4 regions of the Pseudoalteromonas sp. SANK 73390 genome follow, and region 1 is predicted to be linked to each of the others. Evidence: predicted binding sites of a transcription regulator. Region 1 holds the regulator's gene; each other region holds the start of a gene.

What was found. Region 1 encodes sigma-54, which starts transcription at its own class of promoters, with help from an activator protein. Its sites were predicted from a motif close to GTTGGCACGNNNNTNGNNT; they were not measured.
Region 2: a site for sigma-54 is predicted at 3,319-3,337, ahead of SANK73390_RS01070 (DUF4097 family beta strand repeat-containing protein). Genes of this name have one in related genera too.
Region 3: a site for sigma-54 is predicted at 2,779-2,797, ahead of SANK73390_RS16050 (flagellar basal body rod protein FlgF). Genes of this name have one in related genera too.
Region 4: a site for sigma-54 is predicted at 2,109-2,127, ahead of SANK73390_RS10200 (BON domain-containing protein). Genes of this name have one in related genera too.

The regions. Positions count from the first base shown of each region.
Region 1 covers NZ_ARPN01000055.1:70,443-75,877, reverse strand. The annotation lists gene SANK73390_RS07990 (KpsF/GutQ family sugar-phosphate isomerase) at 1-21, shown strand, start outside; gene lptC (LPS export ABC transporter periplasmic protein LptC) at 165-719, shown strand; gene lptA (lipopolysaccharide transport periplasmic protein LptA) at 709-1,236, shown strand; gene lptB (LPS export ABC transporter ATP-binding protein) at 1,239-1,964, shown strand; gene SANK73390_RS07970 (RNA polymerase factor sigma-54) at 2,021-3,532, shown strand; gene hpf (ribosome hibernation promoting factor) at 3,560-3,847, shown strand; gene ptsN (PTS IIA-like nitrogen regulatory protein PtsN) at 3,850-4,302, shown strand; gene rapZ (RNase adapter RapZ) at 4,321-5,166, shown strand; gene SANK73390_RS07950 (HPr family phosphocarrier protein) at 5,171-5,435, shown strand, end outside.
Region 2 covers NZ_ARPN01000010.1:3,361-8,795, reverse strand. The annotation lists gene SANK73390_RS01075 (ATP-binding cassette domain-containing protein) at 400-1,983, opposite strand; gene SANK73390_RS01070 (DUF4097 family beta strand repeat-containing protein) at 2,261-3,280, opposite strand; gene SANK73390_RS01065 (hypothetical protein) at 3,546-3,935, opposite strand; gene SANK73390_RS01060 (ATP-binding protein) at 4,641-5,435, shown strand, end outside.
Region 3 covers NZ_ARPN01000114.1:41,857-47,291, reverse strand. The annotation lists gene SANK73390_RS16065 (flagellar basal body P-ring protein FlgI) at 1-460, opposite strand, end outside; gene flgH (flagellar basal body L-ring protein FlgH) at 473-1,156, opposite strand; gene flgG (flagellar basal-body rod protein FlgG) at 1,172-1,960, opposite strand; gene SANK73390_RS16050 (flagellar basal body rod protein FlgF) at 1,979-2,743, opposite strand; gene flgE (flagellar hook protein FlgE) at 2,905-4,293, opposite strand; gene SANK73390_RS16040 (flagellar hook assembly protein FlgD) at 4,339-5,019, opposite strand; gene flgC (flagellar basal body rod protein FlgC) at 5,034-5,435, opposite strand, start outside.
Region 4 covers NZ_ARPN01000077.1:90-3,597, forward strand. The annotation lists gene SANK73390_RS10180 (hypothetical protein) at 1-162, opposite strand, end outside; gene SANK73390_RS10185 (DUF1328 domain-containing protein) at 180-350, opposite strand; gene SANK73390_RS10190 (PA2169 family four-helix-bundle protein) at 377-823, opposite strand; gene SANK73390_RS10195 (mechanosensitive ion channel family protein) at 995-1,894, opposite strand; gene SANK73390_RS10200 (BON domain-containing protein) at 2,165-2,731, shown strand; gene SANK73390_RS10205 (outer membrane beta-barrel protein) at 2,845-3,435, shown strand.

The DNA of each region.
Region 1 (5,435 bases):
TTAAGAGCCGGAGTACTGTAAATGACTGCTGTGGAATACATCAAAAATGAACAGCAAATCCATTCATGGGTAATTCATTCAACTCCCCCTATTTTGGTAAGTGATAAAATTATTAACGTAACAAACTGTGCCAATAATATTCACTCAATACTGAGAAATATAAGATGAGTGGTAACCGTGTTGTGCTATTTTTAGTTTTTATCGCAGTGATGGTATGGCTGTGGTACCCCTATTTGACGCAAACAACACCAAAAACAGACACTCAAAGTGATGTTATTGCCAAACCTGATTATATTGCAACTGCGCTAGAACAAACGTCTTATAATGAGACAGGTGTTCGCAGCTACACAGTTACTGCGGATAAAATGGAGCTTTATCAAGAATTAGGCTTTAGCCATTTTACTATGCCTGTATTTACACTGTATAACGGCCCTCAAAATTGGTTAATTTCTTCACAAGAAGCAACTTTATATGAAAACAATACATTGATGCTAGAAGGTGATGTTGAAGCCAAAAACTTAACTACAGGCGCAATGATCACTTTAATTAAAGCAGACAATATACGCGTTGAAATAGACGAACGACTGATGCAATCTGAAAGGCCTGTAGAGATTACAGGCCCTAGTTTAAAAATTAACGGCAAAGGGCTTTATGCTGATTTAAACACGGATATCATTGAACTTATAAACCATACTCGAACTATTTATTATGACCAATAAACTATGTATTACCGCTATGCTTGTTGGATTGTTATTTTGCCAACCAAGCATCGCAAAACAAAACGACTTTGCAAATGAAGTTTCTATCAAAGCAGGCAAGCAACAGGCTCAGCTCAAGACCAATATTGGTATATTTGAAAAAAACGTAGAGATCATTCACGGCAAACGTAAAATTAATGCTGATAGACTTGAAGTTCACCGGCGCGAAGAGCTTGGGGACAACAAACAACTGTTAGTTGCTACAGGCTCTCCAGCTCAGTTTTCAGAACAACAAGCTGACGGTACCAAGTTAACTGCCAGCGCACAAGAAATTCGCTATGATGTTGCTAATCGTACTTTAGTGATTAAAGGGGATGCCTCGATTAATCAAGCTGGGCAAATTATTCAAGCTCAGTCTATTACCTACGATATGGATAAACAACTGATAAGTGCCGAAAGAGGTGAGCAAGATAACGCGCGCGTACACACCATACTCGTACCAGAAAAAACACCTAAAAAAGCGGGTCAAGGTAATTAAATATGAGTGTATTAACAGCAACTGCTCTGGCAAAAAGTTACAAAGACCGACAAGTTGTTAAAAACGTCAGCCTTAGTGTTGAAGCAGGTAGTATTGTTGGCCTTCTTGGTCCCAATGGAGCAGGAAAAACCACCAGCTTTTACATGATTGTAGGTCTCGTGCCAAGCGATAATGGCACCGTGTGCATCAACGATCATGACATTACACTATTGCCAATGCATAACCGAGCACGTTTAGGCATTGGCTATTTACCTCAAGAGTCATCAATTTTTAGAAAGCTCACGGTATATCAAAATTTAATGGCGATTTTGGAAACTCGCAACTCACTGAATAAGATAGCCCGTGAGCAAATTTTAAATGAACTACTGGATGAGTTTAACATTCAACACATTCGCGATAGCTTAGGTATGGCACTGTCAGGCGGAGAACGCAGAAGAGTAGAAATTGCTCGCGCTTTAGCCGCAAATCCTAAATTTATCCTTTTAGATGAGCCTTTTGCTGGTGTTGATCCCATTTCAGTGTTAGATATAAAGAAAATTATCGAACATTTAAAAAATAGAGGTATTGGTGTGTTAATCACCGATCACAATGTTCGTGAAACTCTTGATGTATGTGAAAAAGCTTATATTGTCTCACATGGTGAATTAATCGCCTCTGGTACTCCTGAACATGTTTTAGCAGATCAAACTGTCAGAGATGTCTACCTAGGTGAACAATTCAAGCTATAGTTAATGTACGTTTAGTCACAATAATAATAGAAAACCAGAAGGATTGTTAAAGGTAGATGAGGCAATCGTTACAGCTGCGCATGGGGCAGCAACTTACCATGACACCACAGTTACAGCAGGCTATTCGCTTGCTGCAACTAAGCACGTTGGATCTACAGCAAGAGATCCAAGAAGCTCTTGATAGCAACCCGCTTCTTGAAGTAGATGAGTCAGAGCCAGAATCTGATGCGCAAAACAGTGCCCAAGATAAAAATGGTAAAGATGAAAACCAAGAGGACACGCATTTAGACAGTCAAGATATCGAGCCTGTAAGTGACTACGAAATAGATTCGGATGCCGCACTAAGTAAAGAGACCGTGAGCGACGACCTCGCTATGGATGTGACATGGGATGAGTACATGAGTGCAGCTCCTGCTGCCAGTAGTGGACCCATGCCTGAAGACGAGACTATTTATCAAGGTGAGACGACGGAAACGCTTCATGAATATTTAATGTGGCAGCTCGAATTAACGCCTTTTAGCCCAACAGATCGCGGCATCGCAGTCGCTATTGTAGAAGCCATAGACGAAAACGGTACATTCACCTTAAGTACCGAAGATCTCTTAGAGAGCTTGAATGATGGCAACAGTGGCGAACATATTGAATTAGATGAAGTAGAAGCCGTATTAAAACGAATTCAACTTTTTGATCCTATTGGCATTGGCGCTCGCTCACTACAAGAGTGCTTGTGTATTCAGCTCAATCAATTTGACCCGCATACAACTCCTTGGTTGAGCGAAACTAAAATGATCCTCAATGAGCACATTGAGCTACTTGCAAGTCGCGACTATCGGACCTTGATGAAAAAAACCAAGCTCAAAGAGACTGAGCTCAAGGAGATCGTAACATTAATTCACACTCTTAACCCAAAACCTGCGGCAAGCATTATTCGTGAAGAGTCTGAATATGTCATTCCTGATGTATCAGTTAAGAAGATAAAAGGCCGCTGGGTAGTTGAGCTAAATCCGGAGTGCATGCCTAAAATTCGTGTTAACAATCAATATGCTGCAATGTCTCGCTCAGTGAAATCCAGCACAGATAGTCAATTCATTCGCTCTCATTTACAAGAAGCAAAGTGGTTTATTAAAAGCTTAGAAAGCAGAAATGAAACATTAATGAAAGTTACTAATTGCATTGTCCAACAACAACAGGCATTCTTTGAACATGGCCCTGAGGCAATGAGACCCATGGTGTTAAATGATGTTGCAGAAATGGTTGAAATGCACGAGTCCACCATTTCACGAGTGACCACACAAAAATATATGCACACACCTAGAGGCATTTTTGAGTTGAAGTATTTCTTCTCAAGTCATGTTAGTACTGAAAATGGAGGTGAGTGCTCGTCCACAGCAATCAGAGCACTAATCAAAAAGCTAATTGCTGCAGAAAATACTGCTAAGCCATTAAGCGACAGTAAAATAGCAGATATATTAGCGGAGCAAGGAATTAAGGTGGCCCGACGCACCATAGCAAAATATCGGGAGTCGTTAGCCATTCCACCGTCAAATCAGCGTAAAAGCTTGATTTAGGCGTATTACCTAAGAAGGAAAATGCTTATGCAACTAAATTTAACTGGTCGTCATGTAGAAATAACCGATGCATTAAGAGACTATGTCAACAACAAGTTTGCAAAGTTAGAAAGGCATTTTGATCATATAAACAATGTACATGTGATCTTAGATGTTGAAAAGCTAGTACAAAAAGCAGAGGCGACATTGCACGTTAATGGCGGAGAGCTTTTTGCCTCGACAGAACATCAGGACATGTATGCTGCGATCGACGGCCTAATTAATAAGCTAGATCGTCAGGTAATTAAGCACAAAGAGAAGCTAATTCGACATTAATTATGAAATTAAGCTCGATAATCAATAAGGACTGTAGCAAAGCTGCGGTCCTTTTTAATAGCAAAAAACGTATACTCGAATACATTAGCGAGTTAGCGCACGAACAGCTACCCAATTTAAATCAGCACGATATCCTTAGCGCATTAATGGCCCGGGAGAAACTCGGCAGTACAGGTATAGGTAAAGGGATTGCCCTGCCCCATGGTCGGATAATAGGTCTTGAAGTCGTGACAGCTTTACTATTAGTCAATCAACAAGGGGTTGAATTTGATGCCATTGATAATCGGCCTGTTGATATATTTCTTGCTTTAATTGTGCCTGATGGCGATAACGAACAACATTTAAAAACTTTGTCATCGATAGCTCAGCAGCTAAACAATAAAGAATTTTGTAAACAGCTAAGGAACGCTAGCAATGACGAGGAACTTTATGCCATTATTGCCTCAGCAGACTAGGTTATTAAGAGAAGCATAATGGAATTAATCATCATCAGCGGTCGCTCTGGTTCAGGCAAGTCAGTTGCACTTCGTGTATTAGAAGATTTAGGGTATTATTGCGTTGATAATATCCCAGTCAATTTATTACCGTCCTTAGTACGTAGTGTCTCTGATAACTACGATAAAATCGCTGTAAGCATTGATGTAAGAAATCTGCCAAAAGAGCAACAAGACTTTAATGATATTTTAGAATATTTGCCAGGTTTTGCTAACCCAATGCTGTTCTATCTAGACAGCGATGATAATACGCTCATACGACGCTTTTCTGAAACGCGTCGTTTGCATCCATTATCAGTGAATGACTTACCCCTAGATTTAGCAATACAAGAAGAAAAACGACTGCTAGATGTGCTAACTACACGTGCCGATGTGCTCATAGACACAACTGATTTAAGCGTACACCAGTTGGCTGAAACCATTCGTGAGCGTATTTTAGGAAAAAAAGATAAGCAACTAATCGTTACTTTCCAATCTTTTGGGTTTAAACATGGCATACCCAAAGAAGCTGATTATGTCTTTGACGCGCGCTTTTTACCCAACCCACATTGGGAACCTGAGCTAAAACCCTTAACAGGCTTAGACCAACCAGTTAAAGACTATCTGGCTAGTCATAGCATCGTGCAAAAATTCACATGGCAAATTCAAACTTTTGTGCAAACTTGGTTACCCCACTTAGAGCGAAATAATCGCAGCTATTTAACCATTGCGATCGGATGCACAGGTGGACAACACCGTTCGGTTTATTTGGCACAAACGATTGGTGAAAGCTTTGCGCGAACTCATCCTAATATTAAAATTCGCCACAGAGAGCAAGATAATTAACCTTATGCGTTGTGAAGACACCTTTTTAATTCAAAATAAATGTGGTTTACATGCAAGAGCCGCATCTGTACTCGCTCAACTTGCTATAAAGTTTGATGCTCAGATAACCCTATATCAAGATGACAAATCAGCAGATGGCAATAGTGTGCTCGCATTGCTTTTGTTAGAAAGCAGTCAAGGCAAAGAAGTTAAAGTGGTATGTGATGGTCCAGATGCCAAAGGTGCGTTACACGCAATTGGTGAGCTGATCGCACAAAAGTTTTATGAAC
Region 2 (5,435 bases), on a different contig from region 1:
TAGCCCAAGTGTTCCCCGTACTCACGGGGCTAAACCAGCTCGTCTTTACTCCATGAGCGCCTAATAAGCGTGTTCCCCGTACACACGGGGCTAAACCGTTTTCTAGTTTTATCACTGTTTCTTTTTTGACGTGTTCACCGCCACACAGACGGCTCATGGTAATAGTGGCAAAACTGAAGTTTGCAATTCACTAAAGTGTCTTCCTGACGAAGGTCAGGATCTTATTAGTTTTAGATGGGGTTTGGTTAGGCCCTGAAACAAGTTCAGGGTGACGGGATTTAGTTAAGTTTGACAGGTTTGGTTTAGGGTTACATGCTCGCTTTATAGATAATGACGCATTAAAGTAGAGGGGGAATAGCAAATAAATATGCCGTAAACCCCCTTTACACTTTAACTCAGTTATGTTTTTAGTTGAAGCATGTGGGTTATGCCAATGTTATTTACAAAATAAGTGTCATGACTTATAAGTAAAAAGCTGCCTTGGTATTGTGATAATGCTTTAGCGAGTTGTAGTTTTGACTCTAGGTCTAAATGGTTATCGGGTTCATCAAGTAGCAACAGTGGTGTAGGCTGCTGTTGACTTGCACACAAAAGTGTTAGCTTCATTTTTTCTCCGCCACTGAGTGTAGTAATTGGCTGCTCAGTTTTGATTTTTGTTAAACCAATGCCTGCTAATAGCGTGTAGATATTACTCGTGCTTAGGTGGGGGCAATATTGATTGAGTGCTTGCACCGAATTTAATTGATGGCCTAGTTGACTAAAGTATTGGTCAACATAGCTCAGAGGTGTGTTTACAAATAACTCTCCCGATAGCGGTGCTAGTTGGTTTAATAGGGTTTTAAATAGGGTTGATTTACCACAACCATTACTGCCTTTAATATGCCATTTTTGCTGTGTAAATACTGTTAAATTTATAGGTGCTGAGGTGCCAAATGGTAGGTGTACGTTTAATAAAGTGACTAAGGTTTTTTTGTTTAATGCACTTTGGGTTGGGTCACTCAGGTAAAAGTTTACAATGGTGTTTTTTTGATGTTTTTGTAGTAGTAGCTGGGTCTTACTTTGTAGTTTATGTTGGCGTTGTTGCTGGTTTTTTTGCTTACTCGCTAAGTTGCTGCCTGCGCGGTTTTTTTGGCTGTTAAGTAACATTTTGGGTTGGCTGCCTTGATTGCGCAGTTTTTTACCTTGAGCTGCTCTTTGTTGTGCCTTTTCTTTATTTGTTTGTGTTTGTAATTTTAGTTGTGCCTGCTGGCGTTTTACTTCGTGTAGCTGTTGAGTTACAGCACGTTGTTCACTGTGTTTTTGAGCCAAATAGTGTTCAATATTGCCACCATATTTTCTTAGCCCAATTTCGCTGAGTTCCCATGTTTGTGTAACGTGGCGTAATAACTCATGGTTGTGACTAATGATCAAAGCATAGCCTGTAAATGTGTTAAGTTGTTCAATTAGCCATGCTTGTCCTTTTGCATCTAAATGGTTTGAAGGTTCATCTAAAATAAGCAACTGCGCTTGACTATTAAACAACTGCCATAACCGCAACCTTGCCAATTGCCCGCCACTTAGCGTGTTACAAGGTAAATGCGGGTTATTGGGTAAACCAAGAGTGTTTAGTTGCGTTGATAATTGTTCAGGCAATTGCCATCGTTCAGCGACTAAATCAAATAAGTGTTGCTCGCATTGGCCTTGTGCAATCAAATCTAGAGCTTGTAGGGTTTTTTCGTATCCTAAAAATTGCGCTACAGTGATATCACTATTAATAAAATGCACAGGCTCTTGGCTAAACATGTCAGCCTGAGCCATAAGCTCCACAGAGCCTTGGCTAGGTTGCAATTGTTTGGCAAGCAGTTGGGCTAATATGGACTTACCAACCCCATTTTTGCCAACAATGCCTGTACGTTGGTGCGAAATGGTACAGTTTAGGTTGTTAAATACTGTGTTGCCGTTACAAAATTGATAACTTAAATTATGGGCGTGCAAAATGTGCATTATGCCTCCTAATAAACAGGGGGCGGCAAGCGGGCTGAGTGGTTAGTCAGCTAAAAAGCAAACAAAAATAATATAAAGAGGTATAAACGCAAAGCCACGCTCACTAACCCTGTAGTCCAAAAAAAATGATAAATGGATAACAGGCATTAGTTGTTCATGATGGCGTTTACTCCAATAATAATGAGGGTGATCAGTGTAGTGTGTTGTAACAAAAAATAAAGAGGTAAACAATACCACTATTTACCTCTATCTGCTTTGGTATTATTAAGCTTAATACTTAGTCAATTTTTACGCCGTTTTTAATGTTATCAACGCGTAAGTTACCTGAGCTGTCGCTTTCAATAATAAGGTTAAGCGCACCATTAACATCAATATCACCTGCTTCGTCGTTGATAGTTACACTGCCAGTTACGTTATTAACCGACAAGTTGCCACTGCCATCATTTATGCTAACGTCGCCTTTGCTATTATTAATTTTCAAGTAGCCGGCATCATCTTTAATTGTAATGTTGTTACCCCCATCTACTAATATGTTTCCAGACTCATCCTCTATCGTAATATCACCAAGTATTTTGGCTAAGGTAATATCTCCAGCGTCGTCACGAATATTGAGCATTTGGCCACCAGTAATATTAATATCACCAGAGTCATCTTCAATGTTTATGTTTTTTTCAATGCCAGAGAGGTTAATGTCACCTGCGTCATCAGTTAGGGTAAGCTGTTTGCCACCAGTAATGTTAATATCACCAGAGCCATCTTCAATCATTAGCATACCGGTCGCATTTGTGAGCGAAATAATGCCCGAACTATCGTCGATGGAGATGTTTTTACCGCCATTAATATTGATATCACCTGAGCCATCGTCAATTTGAATATCTTCTTTTAAACCATTAATACTTATGCTGCCAGAGGAGTCGTCTAACTTTAAAGCAAGAGTTTCTGGCAGTGTGATTGTCATATCAATACGAGGGCTTGAGTTAACAAAGCCTACCATCACTTTTGAGTCTATTTCCGCAACCAATATGGCTTCGTTGCCTTGTTGCTCAAGGGTAAAAGTAAATTCATTTGGCTTTATGGTGTAAATATCAGCATTGGCTGTAATTTCGGTCGCTGTTGCGCTGCCAATAATTTTTAAATCGCCTGCATTTGTGCGAGCAGATAAGGTTTTTAAATTGTGTGCAGATAGCTGTAATTGGCGCTGTACATGTTCTTTTGCATCGGCTGAAGCCGTATTTATGTGCACAACGCAACCGCTTAAAATAATGGCGGATACGATAGGAGTAATGAGTTTTAACATGAGATATCCCAATTTATTGTTATAGAGTTGCTCGAGAATAGCAAACAGAGTGCCAGTTTGTTACCTATTGTTTTATTTAAATTTTTTCTTTTTTAATGCTAAGTGTTTTGCGACTTTAATCAAAATCGTAATTTATTAGTTAACTTAACCATTAATTGGACGTATGCGCTAACAAAAAGGTTGGAACTGAGGAAGTAATTTTAGTTGCAATAAATCAGATGGGTATATGAGGCGGTATTTCCACCTCATATTTTCACTTTAAAATTTAGTAAACCGTGAAGTAGCTTACATTTACATCACCTTCATGGTAAAGGTAATTGGTTTGATGATAATGAATATCGATGACTACACTGGCATAGTCTGTACGCAGCGACATATTGTTAGGGTCGGTAGGTATTGAGTAATAACACTGTGCTTGAGCAAACAAATACACCTGTTCACTGGGCTGTGCAAAATAATAAACTGGGTTCTGCTCACAACCTTGCAGCTCATATCCTGTATTACTTAGTTGTGCTTTAACCACTTGGTATGTGCGACCATATTCTAATACTTCTTGCGTAGAAAAATAGCCTGATGAAAGATCAGGTGCAGCTAAAGATACGAAGCTAGCAGATGAAATTAGACCTGCAATCGCGGTTAACAGTAATTTTTTCACAAAGAAATCCTTCTAGTTTAAAAGTAATAAATGCCCAAATGGCGGGTGTATCCTAACGCTAAAACTTAACTTTGCACGTTAAATTTCGATGACAGTTTAACGACGGTTTTATTTTTTAAAATTGATTTAAATCAATGATTAAATAGATTTTTATACTGTCAACATTAGGTTCCGACTGTAAAGTTTATGAGGGTTTTAAAGGAAGGAGTATATTAGTTTTTTCGGTGGAATTTATTATAATTTGATACTACTGTATTAGGTTTTTTTATTTGTTTATTTTTGTTTTGTTGTATTATTTTTGCGCACTCTGTTGTGTTTTTTAATCTAATTAAAAAGTGCTAATTTTTGTTTCCTTCGGGAACTAAAACTTGCTTAATCTAGAGTGATGTAATCGCGATTTGAGGTTTGTAACTTCGTTTACTAACATCAGTTGTGGATAAGAGAGTTTATCCAGTAATGTTATTTTTTATTCTAGATGTTGATTTTACTTGGAATAGTAGGCAGTGACTGCAGTAATTGTTTTGATATTGAACACAAAATCATCATTGGATTGTAAGCCGTGCCAGTTAACAAAGTATTACTATTTCAAAGCCTGCACCTAAGCCCAAGTTAATTAATAAAATAAAGTAAGGGCATAGTTTGCATCTAGTGCTTCTATTAGTCTTCGACTAAACTCAATGCACCGACACTATTATAAAAGCCAATATGCGTTTAAAAAGCCGTTTGATCAGTGTATTTTTATTTTGCTCATTACTGCCACTATTATTTGTCTTTGCTTTAACAATCAATCATACCAGCAGTCAAGCTAAGCAACTTAGCGTTAAAGCAATACAAGCGCAGGTACAAAATGGCGCAATGGTTTTTGACCGTTATTTCAGCCAGCGAAAAGCAGAGCTGGCTGTAATGGCTAGTGATTTGCGCGTACAAAGTATGCAATTTAGCCAAATGCAGGACTATTTAGCAGCCCATAAAGCGCGCAGTAATGGTGTATATGAAAAGTTCATTATTGGTGAGTTAGATGGCAGCTTTTATAATACTGAAGGCGGCAATCCAGCACAGGAACTACGCCGCACATTTGATGATAATGACCCAAATTCACCTAGAAAAAACATAATGCAGCGTGACTACTGGCAAACTACAGTAGCCAACAATACTGAACAAAAGCCGCTGATCTATGTTTCTGAACCAATGATCTCCTATACCACGGGTGTAAAACAAATGGTGATCAGCAGCAGTATTATTAATCAACAAAATAAGTTGGTGGGGTTACTTGCAGGTAGTATCCCATGGCGAGAGATTGACCGGCTTAGCCATGTTGTTAAGCAGCAACTAGAAGATTCTTTTACTGACCAAGCGCGTGTGATGATTATTTCTGCAAGTGGGGCTTATATTTATCACTGGGATAAGAGCAAAGTTATTCATTTAGAATCTAAAAATGGAGAATTTGTGATCAATGACTTGGGTGAGCGAGAAGCAAAAAAACAGTATATTTCTCAACAT
Region 3 (5,435 bases), on a different contig from region 1:
GACTTCCATCTAACCCTTCGGCACCTAAACCACCCACAATTAGGCTGCCCTGAGCAATCGCATACACATTGCCATCCACACCTTTCATAAAGGTCTGTAATAATGTTCCACCGCGCAAACTCCCTGCACTACCGATAGAAGAAACCGTTACATCAATTTTTTGACCTGGTTTTACAAATGGCGGTAAGTCTGCATGCACAGCAACAGCAGCCACATTCTTTATCTTTGGTTTTAGACTCGATGGCATGGTGATACCAAAACTACTTAGCATTGCTTTAAAACTTTGCTCAGTGAATCGACTTTGCTCACCCGTACCTGGCAGACCAACTACTAAACCGTAACCCACTAACTGATTTGAACGCACACCTTCAACCATACTAACGTCTTTTACTCGTTCGGCACGTACACACTGTGAGAACAAACTACCTAGTACAACACATACTATAAGAAACATTTTCATCGTCTTTACCTTTTAAAATGGCAGTAATGTACTCATAAAGAAACGAGCCAACCACCCAGCGCTTTGTGTTTCTTGATGCTGGCCTTTGCCCGAATATTGGATTCTCGCGTTAGCAATTCTGTTCGACTGCACTGTATTGTCAGCATTTACATCCGCAGCCCTAACCAAACCTTCTAGCCTAATAAACTCTTCACCCGTATTAAGCGTTAACCACTTTTCGCCTCTAATCACTAAGTTACCATTAGGTAAAACTCTCATCACATTGACTGAAATGTTACCAACTAGGCTATTTGACTGATTTGCTTGACTATCTCCTTTAAATGAAGACTCTGATTCCAAACCAAACTGAAGGCTCTCTTTACCTATATTAATAGCAGAACCACCCAATCCAGTCACAGGGTTAAGAGAAGCATCGGTTTCTTTGTCTGTTTGATTATTAGCAGCCTTTGATGCCTGTGTAGACTCTCTCAGTACGACAGTAATAATATCGCCTGTACGCAGTGCCTTCTTATCAGAGTATAAATCATTAGAAAGGTGCTGACTGAATAGCGAACCTGTTGCCACAATAGGATCGGCTTGTTGTTCTGGATACATTGGCGCATAGTATGGGTCATCTCTTTGCACATCAGCGTTTTGTGTTGACACGCATCCTGAAAGTAAAACGGTTACCAAAATTGCTAAGCTAAAATCACGCATACTGCCCCCTAAAAATTATAACTGTTGATTGATGTAACTTAGCATTTCATCTACTGCTGAAATAACCTTTGAGTTCATTTCATAAACTCGCTGAGTTTCAATCAAATTAACTAACTCTTCCGTTACATTTACATTAGATGTCTCTAATGCGCCTTGCACGATTGAGCCTAAACCGTCAACACTCGGATTACCTTGTACCGGTGCACCACTTACAGCAGTTTCGGTATACAAGTTTTGCCCGATTGGTTCTAAACCTGATGGGTTAATAAAGTCGCTAATGACCAACTGCCCTATAACCACATTCTCTGCCTGACCCGCGATTGCCACAGACACTTCACCATCTTGTGACACCGTCACTGATTGTGCATCATCAGGGATATTCATTTGTGGCTGAATAGGAAAGCCAGCACCAGGAGTAACAACTCGCCCTTCTTCGTCTGTGGTAAACTGACCATTACGCGAATAAGCGGTTGTGCCATCTGGCATTTGAATTTCAAAAAAACCAGGCCCTTGTATCATCCAATCTAACGAGTTCTCAGTACTAAGCATATTACCTTGTGAGAAGTTCTTTTGGTTTGCTACCACTTTAGAGCCCGCACCTAGCATCAAACCAGAGGGCAGCTCGGTATCTTGAGAGGATCGGCCGCCAGGTTGATTAATATTTTGATAAAGTAAATCTTCAAATATAGCACGGCTTTTTTTGTATCCAACTGTGCTCGCATTCGCTAAATTGTTGGAAATAACGGCTATGTCAGTTTGCTGGGCGTCTAAGCCTGTTTTACTGATCCACAATGCTGGGTTCATAATATCTACCTCACTTGGTTAGACGATACGCAGTAGAGACACGTGACGCTCGTCTATCTCTTCCGCTGTTTTCATTAGTTTCATTTGCATTTCAAACTGGCGTTGATGATTGATTAAATCAACCATCTCATGCACGGGATTTACGTTAGAACGCTCTAACGTGCCGCTCATGACTCGTGCAGTTGGCGAAATATCGCAAAACCCACACAAACCATTCACCAGTGTTTCTTCTTTTGGCCTGAACAAACCGTCATTGCCTTTTTCTAATTGGCTATTGTCTGCTTCAATAATTTTTAAGCGATCTACCACTTCCATAAAATTAGCGGGTGCGCCTTGAGGACGAATTTGAATTGAGCCATCATCACTAAATATCACTTTATCAACAGGTACTGGCAAGATAATTGGCCCACCTTCGCCAACAACTTGACGTCCATGACTGGTGATCAATGCCCCATCTGCACGAATATTAAAATTACCTACTTTGGTGTATGCTTCATTTCCACTTTCATCCATTACGCTGATCCACGTTTTTTGTGCAACGGATATATCTAAATCTCTACCAGTTTCTACAACAGGGCCTGCTGTCATATTAGTACCAGGGCGTTCTTGCATCGCAAAAACACGTGTTGGTAAACCTTCACCGAAAGCTTGCATAGAACGCGCTTGCGCAAAGTCGGCTTTGAAACCAGTCGTATTGGCATTGGCAAGATTATTGGCTTTTATCGCCACACCTCGCAAATTCTGCTTAGCACCGGACATCGCCACATATAGCATTTTATCCATCGTTCTGGCCTAAATAATTTTTCATATAATGAATAAAGCAATTTTAGTGCCAGAAAAACACAGCCAATATAATAAGAACTGCCAAAGATATGACGGAAATATAGAAAAGATATGACCACAAAAAAGCCGCAAAAAATTGCGGCTTTTTTATCAAACTGAACCTATCGGATCTGTAAGATGTTTTGTTGAATGGTTGAGTTAACTTCAAGTGCTCGAGAGTTAGCCTGAAAGTTACGTTGTGCACTGATCAAGTCAACCAACTCATTGGTTAAATTAACATTTGACTGCTCTAATGCAGATGAGTTAATTGTACCTAAAGTTCCAGAAGCTGGCTCTCCTGCAATTGGCTCACCAGAGGTTAGACTCTTTTTCCAAGACGTATTTCCTACTTGCTGTAGGCCTTGAGAATTGGAAAAACGAACCATAGCAACTTGACCCAAGAAAGTAGAATCGCCATTACTGTATGACGCCACAATTTTACCATCAGCGCCAATATCAATGCCTGCTAATCTGCCAACCGTTGCGCCATCTTGTTCCAATGCTTTTACTTCAAAACGACTTGCGTATTGCGTTGGCAGCTTATTCGTGGTGTTAGCCTCATCACGCCAATTGACAATTACATCGTTAGGAAAAGTCGCGCCATTGCCTAGTAGTTCAGACAACCCTGGATTACCGCCAGCCACCAAGCCTGGTATTGTCAATGCATTAAAAGTCGTGCCCGGTGCCACTGCATTATAAAGGGGTGGTGCTGCAAGCGGGTCAGCGACTGTTGCGCTAGGTAAACCGCTTGAGTCAAAACGAAACATAGAAATAGGTGTACTAGCCACAGGCGTTACAGCTTCAACTTCATCACCTCGATGGTTAAACTGTTTACCATCCATGGTGGCATAAACACTCCAGTCATTGTCGGCTGTTTTTCTAAAAAATAGCTGCATAACATGCGGCTCACCTAGTGAGTCGTATAATGTAGTAGAGGTTGATGAATTATACGACGCTGACTGATTTGGGTCAAAAGCCAGCGTAGGAACCGAGGCCCGTGAGTCTAGATTAAATGATGTATAGACATTATTAGTGGCACGCGGTGACCCTGATGCATCAGGAATTTGCAACGCCGTTGAGGTACTTAAGCTCACTGATGTAGTATCACCAGTACTTGCATCAACTGGAAAACCTTGTAAAAAATTACCTTTGGAGTCAACAATAAAGTTATCTTTATTTAACTTGAAAGCCCCTGCTCGCGTGTAAGCATAATCTTGCGAGCTTAAATCTTCACTGGTGGCAAAATATCCTTCACCCGTAATGGCCAAATCTAAAGAGTTTTGTGTAAACTTTAAAGACCCTTGGTGAAATTGTTGCGCAACCATCGTTGTTTGTGCACCATCACCATTTTTAGTGGCACCCGCACTGAATACAGATGCTGCATATACGTCAGAAAACTCAGCCCTAGACTCTTTAAAGCCTGTGGTATTTACATTAGCGATGTTATTTGCAGTCGTATCCAAATCTTTTTGGGCCGCTGCTAAACCGGTTAGTGCTATATTGAAACTCATGTTCTCACCTCTATTTACTTAAGGTTAAATCTGTTACTTAAATATTTATGCTATTTCGGCGACATCAGTGAGTCTCACTGCACCCGCTTTAGTATTAATAATGATGCCATTGGCGCCATTTATATTAACACTGTCAATATTTTTAAATGTTGCCATGGGTAAACTAGAAAACTGCCCATTAACACTGCCCTCAGCTTTTACTGAATATTCACCTTCAGGCATTGTTGTGCCATCGGAGTTCTTTCCATCCCATTCAAAGCGAACAGCACCTGCAGGCTTACTACCTAAGTCAATTTGTCTAACAAGCTGATTTGTATCGTCATAAATGCTAATAGTTAACTTCTCTACAGGTGACTGAGCAATGACTGAACCTTTAGATAATCCATCAGACCCAAACTCAATTGTATCAGACTCTAGTAACGCCTTTTTACCAACTAAAGTTGAAGCTTGCAGTGCCGAATTAGAGGTCATTGACGCAGATAGTTGCTCAAACTTACTATTGAGATTTGAAATACCTTCAGCCATAGTAAAGTTAGTCATTTGCGCGATCATTTGATCGTTATCAGCAGGCTTACTTGGGTCTTGAAAAGACAACTGTTGAGTTAACAATGAAAAGAAGTCTTCCTGAGTTAACTCATCACTTTTCTCTTCTGGTTTCTTTTGCTCAGACCAACGAAGAGAATCCATATATGTTGAAGGTGATGCCGCATTAATATCATTACTCATCAGCTATACTCCCGTTAGCGCTGACCAAGCAGTAAGGTTTTGCTAAGCATTTGCTTAGCAGCGTCTGCTACTTGTACATTAGTTTGATATGAGCGTGATGCTGAGATCATATTCGTCATCTCTTCAACCACATTCACATTTGGCTTATAGATGTAACCATCCTTATCTGCACTTGGGTGATTAGGATTATATTCAACTTGTAGAGGCTTATCGCTTTCTACTACTCCCAATACCTTAACCCCAACTGACGCTCCTAAACTGGTTGGGTCTTGTATAGAAGACGCCTTAGTTAACTCAGCGGCAAATACTGGATGACGAGCTCGGTAAACTTTATCCTGACTCGAACTGACACTATTTGCGTTTGAAATGTTACTGGCAGTCGTATTCAGGCGAATGTTCTGAGCACTCATACCTGA
Region 4 (3,508 bases), on a different contig from region 1:
GGCTTCTTTAACGTTCTCACAGGCATCTTCAATGGCGTTTTTGCTATCGGTTACCATTTCATCGATTTTTTCACCAGCATCCTCCGCTGGACCGTCTGAACAACCTGCCAGTGCAAGTAAAGCAACAACACCGACGGCTTTTGTTAGATTCATGATATTCATAATGTGCTCCTTTAAGCCTAAGCTTTGGGCTTTTTAACGAGTGAAAAAATAAAAGACAGTACTAAGAATGCGACAAAAATAAAAAATAGTATCTTAGCAATGCTTGCTGCTGCACCTGCGATGCCACCAAACCCTAATACTGCGGCAATAAGGGCAAGTACTAAAAATGTGATTGACCAGCGTAACATGGGGCCTCCTCAAGCCTATTTGGCAATTAGGCTGTAATATCCTGCAATGTTTTCATTTCGTCATGACATGCTTGCATTGTCATGCGTATTTCACGTAGTACGCGTTGGCAGTCTTGTGGCAGTGTTTGCTCAAGTGCGGCGTCTACTTTCTCAAGGACCTTATCTTCCACTTCTTCAAGCTGAGAAATATACGTGTGCTCTTTATCTGTGCTAATTAATGCGATGACTTTGGTATAAGTTTCACGCAGTTCAACACTGAATGCATTGTCGTCTTCAACGTCACCTTTGTCGGCCACAATGAATGGCTGCAATGCGGATACGGCTTTGGTTTTTTCTAGCACATTCATTTCAAAAATGCGCTCAAGTTCAAGGTTGCTGACTTTCTTTTTTGCATCTAAGTAAAATTCAATGCCACCATTAAGTACTTTAATAAGCTCTGCAACGGGTTTTAAATTAAAATCACTGTTCGACATAATGTGCTCCTTCAATTTTAAATATGTGGCAAATGGATAAATCATCATTTGCAATTAATCGTTATACACAGAGGGTGTTGCAGCGTCCGTGCCAGTTTTATTTTTGTTTAAAATCAGTTTGTTATGTTTTTGGTGCGTACTGGCCTTGTAAGTCTTACCGAGTGTATGTAATTACTGCTCACTTGTACTTTGTACATCTTGCAAGGTGGTGCCTCCTTTTGCATTAAAGTCCAATGTGCGAATAGGAAACGGAATTAAAATGTCGTTATCATTGAGGGTTTGATTGATTGTAACAATCGCTTGGTGGCGAATATCCATAAAGTTGCCATCTCCTGGGTAGTCAATCCAAAACCAAACAAGTAGGTCGATGGCGCTGTCACCAAAACCACTGGCATACACGGCGGTTTCTTCTTTGTGTTTAACAAAGTCGAGGTTATTAATGGCTTGCTCAATCACCTCGCGTGCTTGATTAATGTCATCGGCATAAGAAATCCCAACGGGAATTTCTATACGACGCTTTTTGAGGGTGGAGTAATTGAGCAGCTTGTTTCTAAATAGTATTTTATTCGGGGTAACACAAAGTTGACCATAAAAGGTTTCAATTAAGGTGTTGCGTAGATTTATTTGCTTGACTGTGCCCAAGGTGTCATCAGCTTCAATGATATCACCCACTTTAAATGGTTTGCGTACCCCCATGACAACACCAGCAATGAGGTTTTCAGTCATATCTTGAAACGCAAAACCAATAGCAAGACCAATGATACCCGCACCGGCCAACAAGGATGCCACGGCACCAGAGAGCCCCATAATGTCCAAAGCGAAGAAAAAGCCAATGGCAATGACCACTAAACGAATAATAGCAGCTAACAGTCCAGCGACTTGAGTGGAGTGAGAGGCTTTTCTGATAAGCTTGAGTGCCCATTTAGCAATAATGCTGGAGAGAAACAAAAACACCACGAAGATAACAATGGCCACTACCAAGTTAGGGAGGTTTTTAATACTCAGCTCGGCCCAGCTGTCCATCTTTTCATAGATGAGTTGCCAAAATTTTTCTAATGAGAGGTTATTCATTGTGCGCTCGCTATTTAATTAATAATGAGGTGGTGAGGCATTATTTATGCCAGCCGCTTAGATCCACTGCTTTATCGCGTCTGGATGAGTCATGACGGGTTGGGTCTGTAATTTTTGCCTGTAAAAACTACCGTGTTATGAGAAAACTACACATAGGGGGAGCGTGGCGATTGGGGTGGTTAATTATAAGTCATTGAATTTTAGTTATTTTAAATATGGCACACGCCGTGCATTAACTAATTCGTCAAAACAACTTAAAGGAAAATGATTATGAAACGCACTCTACTTACAATGGCATTAGCATCAGCAGTAACTGTAACGTCAGTAAACGCAAAAGATAACGCTTGGGAAAAAGAAGCAAGTGATGCGTGGATTGATGGTAAAGCAGAAGCAACATTGCTTTTCAATACCAACCTAGATTCATTTGATATTAATACCGACGTACACAATGGCGTGGTGGTACTTACTGGTAAGGTTGAACATAACGTTGATAAAAAACTAGCAGAAGAGCTAATCACTGGCATTGATGGTGTGAAAGACGTCGATAACCGCATTAGCCTAGTGAAAGATGTGGACCACAAGACACTCGAAAAAGAGCGTGGTATGGATGAATCAAGCTTTACTGACGCTAAGATTGCCACGGTTATTAAAACACGTCTGTTATTTGATACTGACATTAGCGGTACAGATATTGATGTAGACGTTGAAAACGGCAAAGTAACCCTAACGGGTGATGTAGACTCAGATTCTGAAAAACAACTTGCTATCGCGATTGCGAAAAACGCTGATGATGTAAAGCATGTTGATGACAACCTACGCATTGATAAAGAGTCGTAAGTAATACGGCGCTATCAATTTAACTAAACAGTATTGAGCGCGATTAACCGCGCTCACCTTTTCTATCTATTTTTAAAATAAATATTCTCTGCAAAAAATTAAAAGGAGCCATTATGTTTAATCGCTTTTCTGTGTCATCTATTTCTTTAGCGCTGATTTTGGGTGCATCAAGTGCCTCAGCATTGGCCGCTGACAGTAACTACTTTGACTTTAACGGCGAGCCAAAAGTGTATACGGGTATTGGTTATGGCCAATATTCATTTCAATGGGATGACAAAGAGAACGACACCAGCTTTGATGATGATGCATCTATGCTTAAAGCCTATGTAGGTACGGCGCTAAATGAATACTTTAGTGTTGAATTAGCCTATCAAAATTTTGATGAAGCCAGTGATATAGACAGCAACGCCGAACTTGACGGTGTGTCATTGGCTGCCCGTTTTTCAGCGCCTCTTAACGAGCGTTTTTCATTATATGCAAAAGGCGGTTGGTTAGAGTGGAATGCAGATATTTATGCCACTATTCCTGATGTAGGGCGTATTGGCCGCGAGCTGGACGGCGGCGACTGGTTCTACGGTGCGGGGATTGCCTTTGGCGTAACGCAGAACGTTAATATGCGTCTTGAATATGAACGTTATGAGCTTGATGACCGTATAGACCCCAATATGGATGTGGCATCCGTCTCTGTTGAATACGTTTTCTAAGCCTTTAGAATGATATTTTAACAACGCAACTTCTCCCCTGTGTATGTTGTTTTTAGCCACCTTGTTTTGCAAG